One region of the Janibacter sp. GXQ6167 genome, then DNA from elsewhere that is predicted to be linked to it. Evidence: riboswitches for the same ligand, from Rfam matches in the RefSeq annotation. Region 1 holds a riboswitch; each other region holds the start of a gene.
The links. Region 1 has a riboswitch for cobalamin ahead of AB8K43_RS09065 (ABC transporter substrate-binding protein). Riboswitches for the same ligand answer to the same signal wherever they lie in the genome.

Region 2: it holds a riboswitch for cobalamin, as region 1 does, so the genes downstream of both, AB8K43_RS06640 (VWA domain-containing protein) here and AB8K43_RS09065 (ABC transporter substrate-binding protein) in region 1, are expected to answer to the same signal.
Region 3: it holds a riboswitch for cobalamin, as region 1 does, so the genes downstream of both, AB8K43_RS00615 (energy-coupling factor ABC transporter permease) here and AB8K43_RS09065 (ABC transporter substrate-binding protein) in region 1, are expected to answer to the same signal.

The regions. Positions count from the first base shown of each region.
Region 1 covers NZ_JBGFSK010000005.1:111,200-116,463, forward strand. The annotation lists gene rsgA (ribosome small subunit-dependent GTPase A) at 1-119, shown strand, start outside; gene hisN (histidinol-phosphatase) at 195-962, shown strand; gene AB8K43_RS09055 (ABC transporter ATP-binding protein) at 959-1,762, opposite strand; gene AB8K43_RS09060 (FecCD family ABC transporter permease) at 1,759-2,826, opposite strand; gene AB8K43_RS09065 (ABC transporter substrate-binding protein) at 2,823-3,806, opposite strand; cobalamin riboswitch at 3,866-3,991, opposite strand; gene AB8K43_RS09070 (M16 family metallopeptidase) at 4,050-5,264, opposite strand, start outside.
Region 2 covers NZ_JBGFSK010000003.1:361,356-366,619, forward strand. The annotation lists gene AB8K43_RS06625 (precorrin-2 C(20)-methyltransferase) at 1-1,479, shown strand, start outside; gene cobM (precorrin-4 C(11)-methyltransferase) at 1,490-2,239, opposite strand; gene cbiE (precorrin-6y C5,15-methyltransferase (decarboxylating) subunit CbiE) at 2,255-3,484, opposite strand; cobalamin riboswitch at 3,490-3,651, shown strand; gene AB8K43_RS06640 (VWA domain-containing protein) at 3,720-5,264, shown strand, end outside.
Region 3 covers NZ_JBGFSK010000001.1:131,195-136,458, forward strand. The annotation lists gene AB8K43_RS00595 (acyl-CoA synthetase) at 1-526, shown strand, start outside; gene AB8K43_RS00600 (hypothetical protein) at 548-1,702, opposite strand; gene AB8K43_RS00605 (hypothetical protein) at 1,699-2,403, opposite strand; gene AB8K43_RS00610 (HGxxPAAW family protein) at 2,595-2,879, shown strand; cobalamin riboswitch at 2,873-3,035, shown strand; gene AB8K43_RS00615 (energy-coupling factor ABC transporter permease) at 3,067-3,762, shown strand; gene AB8K43_RS00620 (energy-coupling factor ABC transporter substrate-binding protein) at 3,755-4,189, shown strand; gene cbiQ (cobalt ECF transporter T component CbiQ) at 4,189-4,992, shown strand; gene AB8K43_RS00630 (energy-coupling factor ABC transporter ATP-binding protein) at 4,989-5,264, shown strand, end outside.

The DNA of each region.
Region 1 (5,264 bases):
AACCGGACTGCGCGCTCGATGACTGGGTCGCGCAGGGACACGCTGGTCCCAACGGCGCCCAACGCCTGGACTCACTGCGCCGCTTGTTGCGGACGCGGACCGCGCAGAGCGGAGACTAAACGCCCACCTCGTGCGCTACGTTGAGCCGGGTGAGTCCCTCTTCGCCGTATGCCGACGACCTCGGCCTCGCCCAGATGCTCGCCGATCAGGTCGAGCAGGTCACGATGGCGCGCTTTCGCGCCGACGACCTCGTTATCGAATCCAAGCCGGACCTCACGCCCGTCAGCGATGCGGACCGCGCCGCCGAGCAGGTGCTGCGCGCCCAACTCTCGCGAGCGCGGCCCCGCGATGCGGTGATCGGTGAGGAGTTCCCCACGACCGGAATCTCGAGCCGCCGCTGGGTGATCGACCCGATCGATGGCACCAAAAACTATGTCCGCGGACTCCCCGTCTGGGCGACGCTCATCGGGCTGATCGAAGACGGGCGCTGCGTCATGGGTCTCGTCTCGGCTCCGGCGCTAGGGATGCGCTGGTGGGCGGCCGAGGGCACGGGAGCCTGGACCGGCCGCTCGCTGTCCTCGGCACGTCAGATTCGGGTCTCCCAGGTCGCTTCGCTCGGTGACGCTTCGCTCTCCTACTCCTCGATCGATTCCTGGCGCGAAGCCGGTCGCGGGCGGGGCTTCCTCGGGCTCACCTCACGTATGTGGCGCACCCGGGCCTACGGAGACTTCTGGTCCTACATGCTCGTCGCCGAGGGCTCGGTCGACGTCGCGGCCGAGCCCGAGCTGGAGCTCTACGACATGACCGCCCTCGTCGCCATCGTCACCGAGGCCGGCGGGCGGTTTACCAGTTTGGACGGGGTCGACGGGCCCTTCGGTGGCAACGCAGTCGCCACCAACGGCATCCTCCACGACGAAGTCCTCGCCGCTCTGGCGCCGGACGAGCGACCGACGCTCGATTAGCCGGTCCGGGGCTCCCCCGCACCGACGCGGCGTGCGTGGGCGCCGAGCGGGAACTCCCAGAGCACCCGGAGCCGGTCGCTTCGGCTCACGGCGGCGCGCACCCCAAAGACGGCCCCGATGAGGTCGTCGTCCAAGGTGGCCTCCATCGGTCCGTGCGCCGCGAGGCGGCCCCGGTCCAATACGGCCACCCATTCGCCGAAGGCGGCCGCCAGGTCCAGGTCGTGGAGGACCGCCACCGTCGTCGTCGGGAGATCCCGCACCGTGGCGAGGAAGGACAACTGGTGTTTGAGATCGAGGTGGTTCGTCGGCTCGTCGAGGAGGAGCACCTCGGGTCGCTGGGCCAGCGCACGAGCAAGGTGGACGCGTTGGCGCTCACCCCCAGAAAGGCTCCCCCACCGGCGGCCCGCGAGATGGTCCACTTCTGCGGTGATCATCCCGTCGTCGATGGCCTCGGCGTCCCGATCGGTGGCGCCCGGCCAGCGCCCCCGGTGTGGGATCCGCCCGAAAGCCACCACCTGACGCACGGTGAGGTCCAGTGTCGTGGACGGGTGCTGCTCGACCAGAGCGATCCGACGGGCGCGTTCGCGAGGGCGAAGGGAGTGCAGGTCCCGCCCGTCGAGCAGGACGCGACCCTCGCTCGGTCGGGTGAGGCCAGCGAGCAGGTGAAGCAGGGTGGTCTTCCCTGACCCGTTCGGCCCGAGGATGACGGTCAGCCCGCCCGGCATCACGGCAAGGTCGACCCGGTGCACGAGGTGCTGCCCGTCGACGATCCGGCTCAGTCCCTCGGCTGCTAGCCTCATCGGGATTGCGCCTGACGTCGCAGCAGGATCACGAGGACCGGTGCACCGATCGCGGCGGTCACCACGCCAATTGGGATCTCGCGGCCATCGGCCACCGATCGCGCTGCAGTGTCGGCCCAGACCATCAGCAGAGCGCCCGCGAGGGCGCTGACGGGAAGCAGTGCCGTGTGACTGGGGCCGACGAGGGCGCGCACGATGTGCGGGACGGTGAGGCCGACGAACCCGATCGGACCAACGACTGCGACGGTCCCGGCGGTGACCAGCGCGGTCCCGACGAGCAGGATCCACCGCAAGCGGGCGACGTCGACTCCGAGGGAGCGGGCGGAGGTTTCGCCGAAGGCGAAGGCGTCGAGGGCGCGGGCGCACCCGAGGACCCCGACCACGGTGACGCCAGCGACGACCATGAGCGCAATGGCCGAGGGCCACCGGACTCCGGCGAAGGAGCCGAGCGTCCAGGCCAGCACCTCACGCGCGGCGTCCCGCGCCCCGAAGACCATGATCGCGAGCGATGTGAAGGCTCCGGCCAGTTGCGCGACGGCGACCCCGCTCACGATCGTGCGCCCCGGCGGTAACTCTCCGGAACGTCCGGTCGCGAGGGCCAAGACGAGGAGGAGCGCTGCCACGCCCCCGAGCAGGGCCATCGCCCCCACGGTGGCGCCGTGGCCGACGCCGCCGATTGAGATGCCGAAGACGATGGCGCAGACCGCCCCGGCTGCCGCGCCACTGGAGATTCCGAGCAGGTACGGGTCGGCGAGTTCGTTGCGCGTCAGGGACTGCAGGACCGCGCCGGAGACGGCGAGGACAGTCCCGGCGCAGGCCGCGCCGATCACCCTCGGAGCGCGCAGATCCCACACGATCCGGTCGGCGAGAACCGTGACCGAAGCGCCCTCGGTCAGGCGGAGGCGCCGGGCGACGACCGCCACGACCTCGGAGGCCGACACCGTCACCGACCCGACCCCGAGGACCGCGATCGCGCTCGCGATAAGCACGGCGAAGAGCGCGATGAAGACGAGCGCCGGTCGCCAGGTCACACGCCCACCGGCGCTCACGTCGATGGTGGTCACGAGTGGTCGGCGAGGCCCTCGGCCACCGTCTGGGCGCCCTCGATGAGCCGCACGCCCGGCGTGGTCGCCGAGAACGGGACGACGACATAGCGCCCGGCCTTCACCGCGGCGAGGTTCTGAAGCACCGGGTCGGCCTCGAGGTATGCCTTCTTGCTGTCCGCCGACGACCACGAAGCGTCTGCCAGCACGATGACGTCTGGGTCAGACTCGACGACCTTCTCCCAGGTGCCATCGGCCCAGCCCCCTTCGAGGTCCCCGAAGACATTGGCGGCGCCGACCGCGTCGAGGATCAACTGCGGCCCCCCGCCGCCCGCGCCCACGAAGGGAGACTTGTCCCCCGAGTCGTACCACAGGGCCGTCACTCCCTTCCCCGGCGCCTGCTCGCGAATCCGCTTCAGCTCGTCCTGCTGGCGCTTAATCAGCTCATCGGCGCGGCCCCCGACGCCGAAGAGTTTCGCGACGTCGGCCACCTCTGACCACGCGCTCTCGAAGGTCGGGGCTGCCGTCTTCTCCCCCTTCGGGCAGCCGAAGGGGGAGATGTAGGTGGGGATCCCCTCGGCCTTCAACTCGGCCCGGGTCCCGACCGACTTGTCGGAGAAGGCGCTGGAGTACGCGGCGTAGGCGAGGTCCGGCTCGGCAGCGAGGAACCTCTCCTTGGTTGGGTACTCCGTCGCGAGGACGTCCACGGTGTCGTATTGCTCTTGCCACGTCGAGGAGATCTCGTCATCGAGATAGGCCGTGCCAGCCATGCGGTCCTCGAGGCCAAGGGCCAGGGCGACCTCGGTAGCGCCTTGATTGACGGTGACGAGCCGGGACGGCGCCTTGGTGACCTCGACGGTCTCGCCGCAGTTGTCGAGAGTGACGGGGGTGAAGGCGGAGCCGGTGGTGACCTGGGGCGAGCCGGGGGCACCGGCGCAACTCGCGAGGAGCGCGCCGGCGACGGCGGCAGAGACGACGGTGGCGAGACGGGTGGGGACCATGACTGGTCACTCCTTCGTGGACGGGGCCCATGCGCGAGGCCGACGAGGAACCACCGATCGGGTGTTCGGGCTCGGGTTCGTCCGGTTCACGGCACCTTCCCAGGCCGTCGGGCCCAGTGGTGCATTGCCGTGTCCGTCCCCCATACCGCTGCGCGTCAGCCCCGGCTTCTCACCGGGTTCCCCGTGTCGGTGGCGTAGGAAAGTGGCCCGCCGAAGCGGGACCGATCCCGACTGTACCCGCCGCTAGGAGATGATCGTGACCTCGCCGAGCTCGCGCAGCCCGTCCGCGACCGAGGCGGCATCACCCACGACGACGACCGTCCAGCCTTCGGTCACCTCCCGGCGCCACGCCTCGTCCAGGTCAGCGACGGTGAGCGCTCGCATGGCGGCGACGTTGTCGGAGGTGAAGGTGAGCGGCAGCCCATCGGCCGCGAGCGCAATCGCTTCATCGGCGATCGCGTCGGCAGTCTCGTAGCGCCCGGGGGCCGTCAACGTCGCGAAGTCGATCCCCGCGCGGGCCTCGGCCTCGGTCACGCCCCCTTCCATCCCGGCAACGATCTCGGTGAGCAGACTCACCGACTCGGCGGTCGCGTCCGCGCGCACCGACCCGGAGATGATCAACATTCCGCCGACCTGACGCGGCCGGAAGAGGGCACGGACCCCGTAGGTATACCCCTTCTCTTCTCGCAGAATCGCGTCGATCCGAGCGTTGGGCGCGCCACCGAGGATCCAGCCGAGGACCGGGAAGGGGGCCCACTCACCGCGCCGATCCGGTCCCGGCGTCGCCATCGCGATTTCGGATTGCACCGAGCCGGGGCGGTCGACGAGCACGATCCGCTGGCGGTCCGCGGCCCGTGCTGCCGGTTCGCGGGTGGGCTCGGGACGAGGGTGGACGGACCTCGGCCAGGTGCCGATCGTCGCGGCTAGCAGGGCCTCCACATCGAGCCCGCCGACGTCGCCTGCGAGGACGAGGCTGGCGTGGTCTGGGTGGACGTGCTCGGCGTGGAAAGCGACGACATCATCGCGGGTGATCGCCGCCACCGATTCGGGCGAACCGGCGCCGGGCCGCGAAGCTCGGGCGCTCGGGTCGTAGTACGCCGCAACGAGTTCGGCATGAGCACGACGGCCAGCCGACGCCCGCTCTTGGGCGATCTCCGCGAGGCGGGTGCGCACCATCCGCGTCACCTCTTCGGCGGCGAAGACGGGCTCGGTGAGGCACTCGGTGAGCAATTCGAGCCCGGTCTCAAGGTGGCGTCGGGACACCTCGAGATCGACCCCGAGAGCCTGCTCGCTCACCCCCGCTCCCATCGCGATGCCGTGGCGCTCGAGCAACTCCGCCAGTTCGAGCTGGCTATGCGTCGCGGTGCCCTCATCCAGCAGCCGGGCCATGATGGCGGCCACGCCCTCCCGCTCACGTGGTTCGGCGCGCAGCGGCGCCGGGACGCTGAGGCGTACCGA
Region 2 (5,264 bases), on a different contig from region 1:
GCCGATCTGATCCGCTCGGCCGATGTGATCGCCTACCACGCGGGCACGACCAAGCAGTCGATGGCCCGTTCGATCGTCGCCGAACTGATCCCACCTTCGGCCATCGAAGAGGAGCTTCGCTACCCGGTCACGACCGGCTTCGCCGACCACCCCGGCGGGTACTACGCAGCGCTCGCGGACTTCTACGACGAGTGCTCCGACCGCCTCGAAGCCCATCTCGCCGCGGGACGATCCGTGGTCGTGCTCGCCGTCGGCGACCCGCTCTTCTTCGGCTCCTTCATGTACGTCCATGACCGGCTCTCGCCGCGCTATCCGACCGAGGTCGTGCCCGGCGTGACCTCCGTGAGCGCGGCCACTGCCGCCGTCGCGACGGGTCTGTGTCGCCATGAGGACACCCTCACGGTCCTGCCGGGGACCCTCCCCACCCCCGAGCTCGCGCGCCGCCTCGCCGACACCGATGCCGCGATCGTGATGAAGCTCGGTGCGACTTTCCCCGCCGTCCGCGAAGCGATCCGCCAGGCCGGGATGAGCGACCGCGCTTGGTACGTCGAGCGTGCCTCCGGCCGCCGCGAGCGCGTGCTGCCGCTCGCCGAGGTCGACGCGCAGACCGTGCCCTACATGTCGCTCATCGTGATCCCCGGCGAGGGTCTGCGCGCCGATGCCGCGGGCCGCCACGAGGGGAGCACGCAAGCCCCCTTCGCGCCGGACGACGAGGTCGCCCCGTCGGGTCACGACGAAGGGGGACCGACGGTGCACGTCGTCGGGCTGGGGCCGGGGCCGGACCGGTGGCTCTCCCCCGAGGCCAGCACGGTCCTCGCCTCGGTCGATCACGTCGTCGGCTACGGCCCCTATGTCGCGCGGGTGCCCCAGCGTGAGGGCCTGGTCCGCCATGCCAGTGGCAACACCGTCGAAGTCGACCGCGCCCGCTTCGCTCTCGATCTCGCCCTCGAGGGCGAGTCCGTCGCGGTCGTCAGCGGCGGCGACGCCGGTGTCTTCGGGATGGCGACCGCCGTCTTCGAGGCGGCCGCGGCCGATCCCCGCTACGCCGACGTCGACATCCGCGTCATCCCGGGGATCACCGCCGCCCACGCCGGGTCGGCCCTCGCGGGCGCGGCGCTCGGCGGCGACCACGCGCTGGTGAACCTGTCGGACAACCTCAAGCCCTGGCCGGTGCTCGCCCAGCGGTTGGTCGCGCTCGCCGAGGCCGATCTCGCGATCGCGCTGTACAACCCGCGCTCTCGCTCCCGCCCGGACACCCTCGCTCACGCCCGGGACCTCCTGGTCGACGCAGTCGGTGCGCAGCGCGTCGTGATCATCGCCCGTCAGGTCGGCCGAGAAGGCGAATCGCTCACGGTCACCACGCTCGGCGAGCTCGACGTCGAGTCCGTCGACATGAGCTGCCTCGTCATCATCGGGGCGTCCAGCACGCAGGTCACGGGCACCGGTCGGGTCTGGACCCCCCGGACCGTGACGTCTTAGCCGGCGGCACTCAGGCGCGGGCGGGTCGCGGGCGGCAGGAGTACAGGTGCGACTCGACGAAGCCCTCGGCGTTCAGCGCCCACCCGACGATGATGACCGCTGCTTGGCGTAGGCCAGCCTCTTCGACCTGGTCGGCGATATCGGCGAGCGTGCCTCGCAGGATCAGTTCCTCGGGCCCCGAGACCTGCGAGCCGACGACCACCGGGCAGTCGGCGCCGTAGTGCGCGGCGAGTTCCTCGGCGAGGCGCCGAGTGTGCCGGATCGCGAGGTGCAGCACGAGGGTCGCACCGGTCGCGGCGAAGGCGGCCAGCTGCTCCCCCGGCGGCATCTTGGTGGAGTCCTTATGCGCCCGGGTGAGGACGACCGACTGGGCCACCTCCGGCACGGTGAGTTCTCGGCCGACGAGGGCCGCGGTCGCCGCGTACGCCGCCACCCCGGGGGTGATATCCCAGGGCACGCCGGCCGCGTCCAGCCGCCGCGCCTGTTCGGCGATCGCCGAGTACACCGACGGGTCGCCCGAGCAGAGACGCGCGACCGACCAACCCGCCTCGTGCCCGCGCACCAGGTGGGCGGTGATTTCATCGAGCGAGAGGTGCTGGGTGTCGACTAGCTCGGCGTCCGGTGGGCAGTGCGAGAGCACCTCGGCATCGAGATAGGTCCCCGCGTAGAGACACATCTGGCTGTGCCCGAGTAGCCGGGTCGCGCGCACGGTGAGCAGGTCGGCGGCGCCGGGTCCGGCTCCGATGAAATGAACGGTCACGTCGCCAAACTTTCCTTAAGTAAGCGGGTCGATCTTGGTCGCCGACCACTGCGTAATCGGGCGGGCAGGCTTCCAGGACAGGTAGCGCCCGAGGGCCTCGGCGTGCTCGACCGACAGGCGGGTCAGTGAGCCACCGTGTTCGCGGAAGGCGGCCAGGCAGACCTCTTCGGCCTCCAAGGTCACCGCGTGGACGACGCATCGGCCGCCGATGGGCAGTCGCGACCACGCCGCCGCGAGGACATCGCGGTCAACTCCCCCGCCGAAGAAGACCGCGTCGGGCGAAGGGAGGGCGCCGAGCACCTCGATGGTCTCGCCGGTCACGACGGTGACGGCCTCAGGGACACCGAGGCGAGCGGCGTTGGCCTCGACCCGCGCGGCACGCTCGAGATCGCGCTCCACCGCCACGGTGAGGGCACCCGGCGCCGCGAGCGCCCACTCGATCCCGACGGCTCCGGACCCGGCGCCGAGATCCCACAGGACCTGGCCGGGGGTGGGGCGCAGGTGAGCAAGAGCACTGGCGCGCACGTCCCGCTTGGTGATCTGGCCATCGTGGTCGAAGGCGTCTTCGCTCCGCCCGGGCGCGGGCCCCTGATCGGCCCCGCCGTCCGCAACCTCCAGGCACACGAGCACCAGATCGGGGGTCGGTTCTGGGCCCCAGGTCGCGGCCGTCGCGGTCGAGGACCCCTCGCGCGGCCCCCCGAGATGCCACCAAGCGGTCATCGCGGAGTCGCCATAGCCCGCCGCACTCACGCGGTCGGCGACGCGGGCTGGCCCATCGCCGTCACCGCACAGCACGATCAGGCGCGCTCCCGGGGTCAGCCAGCGGACAACCCGATCGATATCCCGCCCAACGAGCGTGATGACCTGCACGGATTCGGCCGACCAGCCCATCCGCGCCCGCGCCAGCAGGTCCGAGGAGACGGTCGGATAGATGCTGACGGAATCCGCCCCGAGCACCTCGATGAGCGTGGTGCCAATCCCCGACCGCAGCGGATCTCCACTCGCAAGGACCACGACCGGGCCAGGCTCTCGCGCCAGCCCCGGCAACGCCGGGCGAAGGGGGCTCGGCCACGCCCTTCGCTCCTGGCCCTCGATCTCGGGGAGGAACTCCAGGTGACGAGCGCCGCCCATGACGAGGCGCGCACGCTCGACCAGGGAGCGCTCATGCGGGCCCAGGGCCTCCCACCCGGCCTCACCGATACCGACGACCTCGATCACGCCCGCCACCTTAATCGCGCGGGTCATGGCGCACCGAGTCGCCCAGCGCAGGTGTGGGATGATGACCGGCGACGCAGACGTGAGGAATCCGGTGAGAATCCGGCAGCGGTCCCGCCACTGTGAGGGCTCCCTTCTTTCGTTTCCCGCGAAGGGGGCTTAAAGCCAGAACATCACCCTGCGTCGCGCTCGGCGCACTCCCGCGTCGGCGCTTGACGCTCATCCGGCGAGCGTGGTTACTCGCCTAGGAGGACTTGCTTCGCGCATGACCCAGTACCCCTTCGCCGCCATCGTCGGCGCCGACGACATGGCCCTGGCCCTGCTCCTGACGACCGTCTCGCCCGAGGTCGGTGGTGTCCTCGTCCGCGGCGAGAAGGGCACCGCGAAATCCACGATGGTGCGCGCCCTCACCGATGTCCTCCCCGAGCAGCAGGTCGTCGCGGGCTGCCGCTTCGGGTGCGACCCGGCGGCCCCGGACCCCACCTGCCCCGACGGCCCGCACGCCGAGGCAGCGACCACCACCCGCGCCGCTCGCCTCGTCGAGCTCCCCGTCGGCGCGACCGAGGACCGCGTGATCGGCTCGCTCGACCTGCGCAAGGCGCTCGGCGCGGGTGAGGCGAGCTTCGAGCCTGGCCTCCTCGCCGACGCGAACCGCGGCCTGCTCTATGTCGATGAGGTGAACCTGCTCCACGATCACCTCGTCGACCTTCTCCTCGACGCCGCCGCGATGGGCCGCAACACCGTCGAGCGCGACGGGGTCTCGGTCAGTCACGCCGCGCGGGTCGTGCTCGTCGGCACGATGAATCCCGAAGAGGGGGAGCTCCGCCCCCAGCTGCTCGACCGCTTCGGCCTCACCGTCGAGATCGCCGCCAGCCGTGACCCGCAGCAGCGCGCCGAGGTCGTCCGTAGGCGTCTCGCCTTCGACGCCAACCCGGAGACCTTCGCCGCGTCCCACGCCGCCGAGCAGGAGTCCCTCCGCGAGCGGATCGCCGCCGCCCAAGCCCTGCTGCCCGACGTCGCGCTCAGCGACTGGGCCCTGACCAAGATCGCGACGGTGTGCGCCGGCTTCGATGTCGACGGGATGCGCGCCGACATCGTGACCGCCCGCGCCGCCCGGGCCAACGCCGCCTGGGAGGGCCGGACCGATGTCACCCGCGAGGACATCCGCGTCGCCGCGCGCCTCGCCTTGCCCCACCGTCGGCGCCGCAACCCCTTCGACGCCCCGGGCCTCGACGAGGACCTCCTCGACGACCTGCTCGGCGACGACGACCCGGACGATGATCCCCCCACTGACCCGGACCGGCCGGACGACGAACCCGACCGCGACGACGACCAGGACGAAGGGGGCGAAGAGGCCGACGGGCCGCCCCCGAACCACGACGGCGGTCCGCAGGATCAGAGCCCGGACACTCCGCAGGCTCCCGAGCAGCCCGCGCCGCCGCAACCGCAGGCGCCGCAGGACCACGCGCCGGATGCGCCCGAGGACGCCCCCGAGTCGGCACCTGCCGCTGCGGGAGTCGCGGCGGCGCAATCCCCCTTCCGCACCCGCAAGCTCACCGTGCGCGGTCTCGGGCAGGGCGAGCCGGGCAAACGAAGCCACGCTATCACCGACTTCGGCCGGACGATTGGCTCCCGTCGCCCGCGCGGTGACGAGCACGGGCACCCCCACCTCGTTGCGACGATCACCGCCGCGGCGCGCCGTCAGGCGGGTGAACCCCGCCCGGAGCGGACCCGAACCGACCGGCTCCGGATCACCTCGAGCGACCTGCGGACCACAATCGCGCAGGGCCGCGAGTCCAATCTCGTGCTC
Region 3 (5,264 bases), on a different contig from region 1:
TCAACCGGGCCGGCGGATCGCGGTCCTCTCGCAGGACGACGGCACGCCCGTACCCATTGGGGAGGCGGGGCGCCTCGCGGTCCACCGCAGCGACCCCGGGCTCATGCTCGGGTACTGGCGGCGCCCCGAGGAGACTGCCGACGCGATGCGCGATGACTGGTTTGTCACCGCCGACCTCGTAAGCCTCGACGACGACGGCTATCTCACCTATCACGGGCGCTGCGATGACGTGATGAACGCGATGGGCTATCGCGTCTCACCAGTCGAGGTCGAAGAGTGCCTCGCCCACCACCCCGAGGTCGCCGAGGTGGCCGTGACCGCCGTGCCGAAGGGGGAGGGCGTCGCCATCATCACCGCGTGGGTCGTCCCAGCTGCGTCGGCGAAGGTCGGCGACGCCTTCGGGCAGCGGCTCATCGACTATGCCCATCGGCACCTCGCGGCCTACAAATGCCCTCGGGAGGTCGTCGTGGTGGAGTCGCTCCCGCGAACCGGCAACGGCAAATTGCGCCGCGCCGATTTACGGTGACCGCTCGCGACTCGCGGTCTCTTAGGGGGCCAAGGTGGCGACGACGATCGTGTCCGGGGCGTCCGACGGCCCGGTGAGCAGGTTCAGTCGATCCTCATCGCGTTGGATGCCGGTCAAGGTGTCGACGGGAAGGGGGGCGCTGACCTTCCCGAGGAGTTGGTAGCCCTTCTCGGTCGAGGCGATCACGGTCCCCGACCCCGCCGAGATCAGTTGGTACACGGAGGGCGCGGTGAGGAGGGAGCGGCCACGCTCCGGGTCGTTGATCGGGGCCGCCATCACCTTCGCTGAACTAGCCGACTCCGAGTCGCGGACGTAGGCGACGTCGGAGCCGGTCGGTACCGCCATCTGGGAGTGCCGCGGCAACGCCGTCCTGGTGACGGCTCCTCCCTTCAGCGCGACCCTGATGGTCTCGGCGCGATTCGGGTCGTCAGGGGTGACCCACACCGCTTCGCCCTCCACGGTCAGGCGGCCGGTCGGCAGTTTGCTCGCGATCGTCCGGGGCTTCGCGCCCGGCGACCAGAGCTGAAGGCGGGCCTCATCGGCAGCGGGGTCGGTGACCTCGAGCCAGGCGACGCCGGTCCCCGTCGCGACCGGCTGGGGGATGGCAAAGGGGCTGCCGGGCTGAGCGGCAGCGGCGATCTGGTCACCGGAGGCATCGGCGGCGGTCTCGGCGCGCAGTTGCCAGGTCCAACATTGGTCGGGGGAGTCGCCGGCGCACTCGGTGTCGGGCCGCGGCTCGATCTCGAGGCGCACCAGATGGTCGCTCTCTCCAGCGGTGACAAACACGCCCAGGTCGCTGATCGCCCCCGGCTTCGTGGTCTCGCGCAGCGTGACCGCGCCAGAGGCAAAGTCCAAGACGGCGTATTGCGTGTGCTGATCCGGATCGAGAGTCCCCCCTTCGCGAAGGGAGGGGATATCGAGTCCGAAGAAGGCGTGACGGCTCGAGCTGTGGACCCCGTTGGGGTTGGGGTGCACATCCTTCGGGAGCCGCCAGACCTGCAGGGCCGAAAGACCGTCGGGGAGGTCCACGGTCGCCGAAGTCGCCTGGGCGGCCGTGGGAGTGCTGGCCGAAGGGGACGAGGTCGGGGCAGACGCGTCGTCGGCGGTGCAGCCGACGACGGCAAGGGCCGCCGCCGCAATGGCGGCGGCGGCCCGAAGCCTCGAAGGCAGCGTCACCAGATGACGTAACCGGCGGTGCTAGCGCGCCAGAGCGTGCCGCCGGGCACCTTGCGGTAGGACTTCCCGACGCGGGCGTCATAGACGCTGATGCGGGTGCCGCTCGCGCGGTTCTGGTACGAGTACGCGGTGAGGGGCATGTTGCCGTAAATGCTCCGCCCGCGGTACCACGGGGTGCGCTCGAAGCGGGTGATGAGGATCGGGGTGCTCTTGTACCGGGTTATGCCGGTGAGGGCGTAGTACCGGTACTGCTGCCAGGTCTGCGCGGAACTCCAGATGTAGTGGTTCTTCTTCTGGTAGTAGTTCAGCGTCGGCGCGATGTTCTTGATCGGCGTGCCGCTGCTGCTGATCTTCATCCGCTGTCCGATTCGCCACTGCGACGGGAGGGTGTTGGGCCGCCAAACGGACAGGGCCATCCGTCCGGCGGCTGGGGAACTATCGATCCGGTAGCGGCTCTTCTGGGTGATGACCCTCAGCTGGCGGTACGCCGGGAAGCCACCGTAGGCGGAGGCGAAGGACTGGGCGCCGAGCGGCTTCTTGTCCGGTCCCAGGTTGGTCGACGCGAGCCCCTTGGGCGCGGCAACCTCGGCCGTGGGGCGGTTGGACGATCCGCTGGATGGGCCGTTGTCGGCAGCGGCGATTGGTGCCATGGCGACGCCGAGCACGACGCTCGTCGCGACGGCGATGGTGGTCTTCTTCACGTGCGGTCTCCCCTGGAAAATGAGTGTGGCGAGAGGGGTCTGATGGCTCCTCCGTTGCCGACATTAGGGCCTCGTGGATGCGGCCGACAGTCCCTAATTGTGTGGACTCCCTCGACCGGCATCAGCACCCCCTTGTCGAAGGGGGGATCTGGCGGGTGCACCGGGGCGCGGACCCATGGGAAGATGGCCCCATGAGCAAGGAAAAGCCTCACCTTCCGACCGGCCCGCACTCGTCGATGGACCTCGGTGACGGGCACAGCATCGCGACCTGGGTTGCTGTCGTGATCGCCCTGATTGGCTTCGCCCTCGGCACGTGGGCGGTCGTCATTCAGGCCTGGCCGCTGCTCTTTGTCTCGATGGGCATCCTGGTGGTCGCTCTCATCGCCGGACGCCTGCTCTCGTTGGCTGGCTTCGGTGAGTACTCGCGTGGCTCGATCGACGCCCCCGCGGACAAGGACTCCATCGGGGTCAAGTAAGCCGCGCCCGTGGTTTACTGACGGCACCAACCATCCCTGGGGCGAGGAAGTCGGTGAGAGTCCGACGCGGTCGCGCCACTGTGACCTCCGGTTGGCCCCCCTTTAAGACACGGGCCGCGGAGCAGCCAGAGACTCACCTGGGGACGGATCCACCGAGCGGGACGCGTCATCCCGGTTAGGACCTCACATGCATATCGCCGAGGGGTTTCTCCCTCCGATTCAAGCGGCCGCCTGGACCGCTGTTGCCGCCCCCTTCGTGATCCACGGCGCTCGAGCCGTCGTCCGCGAGGTACGTGAGCACCCCGAGAATCGCTTACTGCTCGGCGCAGCCGGAGCCTTCACCTTCGTGCTTTCCGCTTTGAAGATGCCCTCGGTCACCGGCTCCAGTAGCCACCCGACCGGTATCGGCGCGGGCGCGATCCTCTTCAAGCCGCCGATCATGGCCTTCGTCGGCATGGTCGTCCTGCTCTTCCAAGCGCTCTTGCTCGCGCACGGCGGGCTCACCACGCTTGGCGCCAACGTCTTTTCGATGGCGGTTGTTGGGCCGTGGGTGGCTTACGGGGCGTGGGTGCTCTGTCGGCGCCTCGGCGCTCCGATGGAGGTCGGGGTCTTCGCCGCGATGGCGCTCGCGGACCTTTCCACCTACTGCGTCACCTCCCTCCAGCTCGCGATCGCCTTCCCCGACCCGGCCTCCGGTCTCCTCGGTGCTCTCGCGAAGTTCGCCTCGATCTTCGCGATCACTCAGATCCCACTGGCCCTCGCCGAAGGGGTCCTCGGTGTCCTGCTCTTCCGCACCCTGCGCAAGGTGGCCCGACCCGAGTTGACCCGCCTCGGCGTGCTGCCGAAGGGCGCGACGACCTCGAAGGCGGCCCAGCATGCCTAACGCCGATATCACCCCCACCTCGGGCAGCACGAGCCGCGGACGGTGGATCACCCTCGGCCTGCTGGTCGCCCTGACTCTGCTGATCGCGGTCCCGCTTTGGTTGGATGCTCAGCGCGCTGGCGGCGATGAAGAACGCTTCGGCGGGACCGACGCGATCGCGACGGAGACGATCGAGGCCGATCACCCCGACTACGAGCCCTGGTTCGAGCCGATCTTCGCCCCATCAGGAGGCGAGATCGAGTCGGGACTGTTCGCCGCGCAGGCTGCGATCGGTGCGGCGGTGTGTGGCTACGCCGTCGCCGCGCTGCGTGGACGCCGGCGCCTTGAGCGCGAGGTCGACGCCGAAGTGAACCGGCGCCTCGCCGAACTCGGTGTCGACCCGGCGGCCTCCACGGCGTCGGCAGTGGAGGGCGAGCGGCAGGCCTGATGCACGCGTACGCCATCGACGACGCCGCCTGGGCAAGCCCCTGGCGGCGTCGCGCCGTGCGCGACAAAGCCCTGCTGAGTGTCGGTCTCGTCCTCACCGCCCTACTAGTCCCGGCTTTCCCCGGCACCGTGCTCGTCGTCGTCGCCGTGCTCGCCCTGACCCACACAGCGGGAGTGCCCTTGCGGCTCCTGATGAGGATGATGCGAGCGCCGGTGATCTTCCTCGGGATCGGTGCGCTCACCATCGCCGTCTCGCTCGGCGGCGACGGGGTCATGCCGTGGACGTGGGGACCCTTCGGGGTCAGTCCGCAGACCCTAGCCCGCGCAGGAGAGGTCTTCGGCCACGGAATCGCCGGCACGATGGCGCTGCTGCTCCTCGCGACGACGACGCCGATGGTCGACCTCGTCGCGGCCGGGCGCCGGGCGCGGATCCCGGACGCCCTGCTCGATATCGCCTCGCTCACCTACCGGCTCCTCTTCGTCCTCGCCGAGTCCATGGCGGCGATTCGAGAGGCGCAGGTGAGTCGCCTGGGATACGTGTCGTGGCGCGCGTCGTGGCGCAGCAGCGGCATGCTCGCGGCGGCGGTCCTCACCCGCGCCTGGGAGCGCGCCCGCCGGCTCAACGATGGGCTGGCCGGGCGGGGATACGAGATCGCCATGCGCACGTTAGCCCCACCAACGCGCCGCTCGACCCCCTTCGTCCTCGCGGGGCTTGCCCTGATCGCGACGATCGCCGCGGTGAGTTACGGCTGGGCGGCCTTCGCCGAGGCGCGGGGCCTCGACCTGGCGGGGTGGACGCGATGAACCACCACGTCCCCGAACCGCGCACCGCCATCGCGCTCGCCGCTCAGGGCGTCGTGCTCGGGTACGACGATCACCCGGTGCTGAAGGGGGCGAGCCTCACGATCCCCCGGGGGCGTCGGGTGGCCGTCCTCGGCGCTAACGGCAGCGGCAAAACGACGCTGCTGCGGGCGCTTTCTGGTGCGCACCCCCCGGACGAGGGTCGGGTCCTCGTCGACGGCCAGCCGCTGCACCACACGCGAGCCGGGCTGCGCGAGCATCGCCAGCGGGTCCAA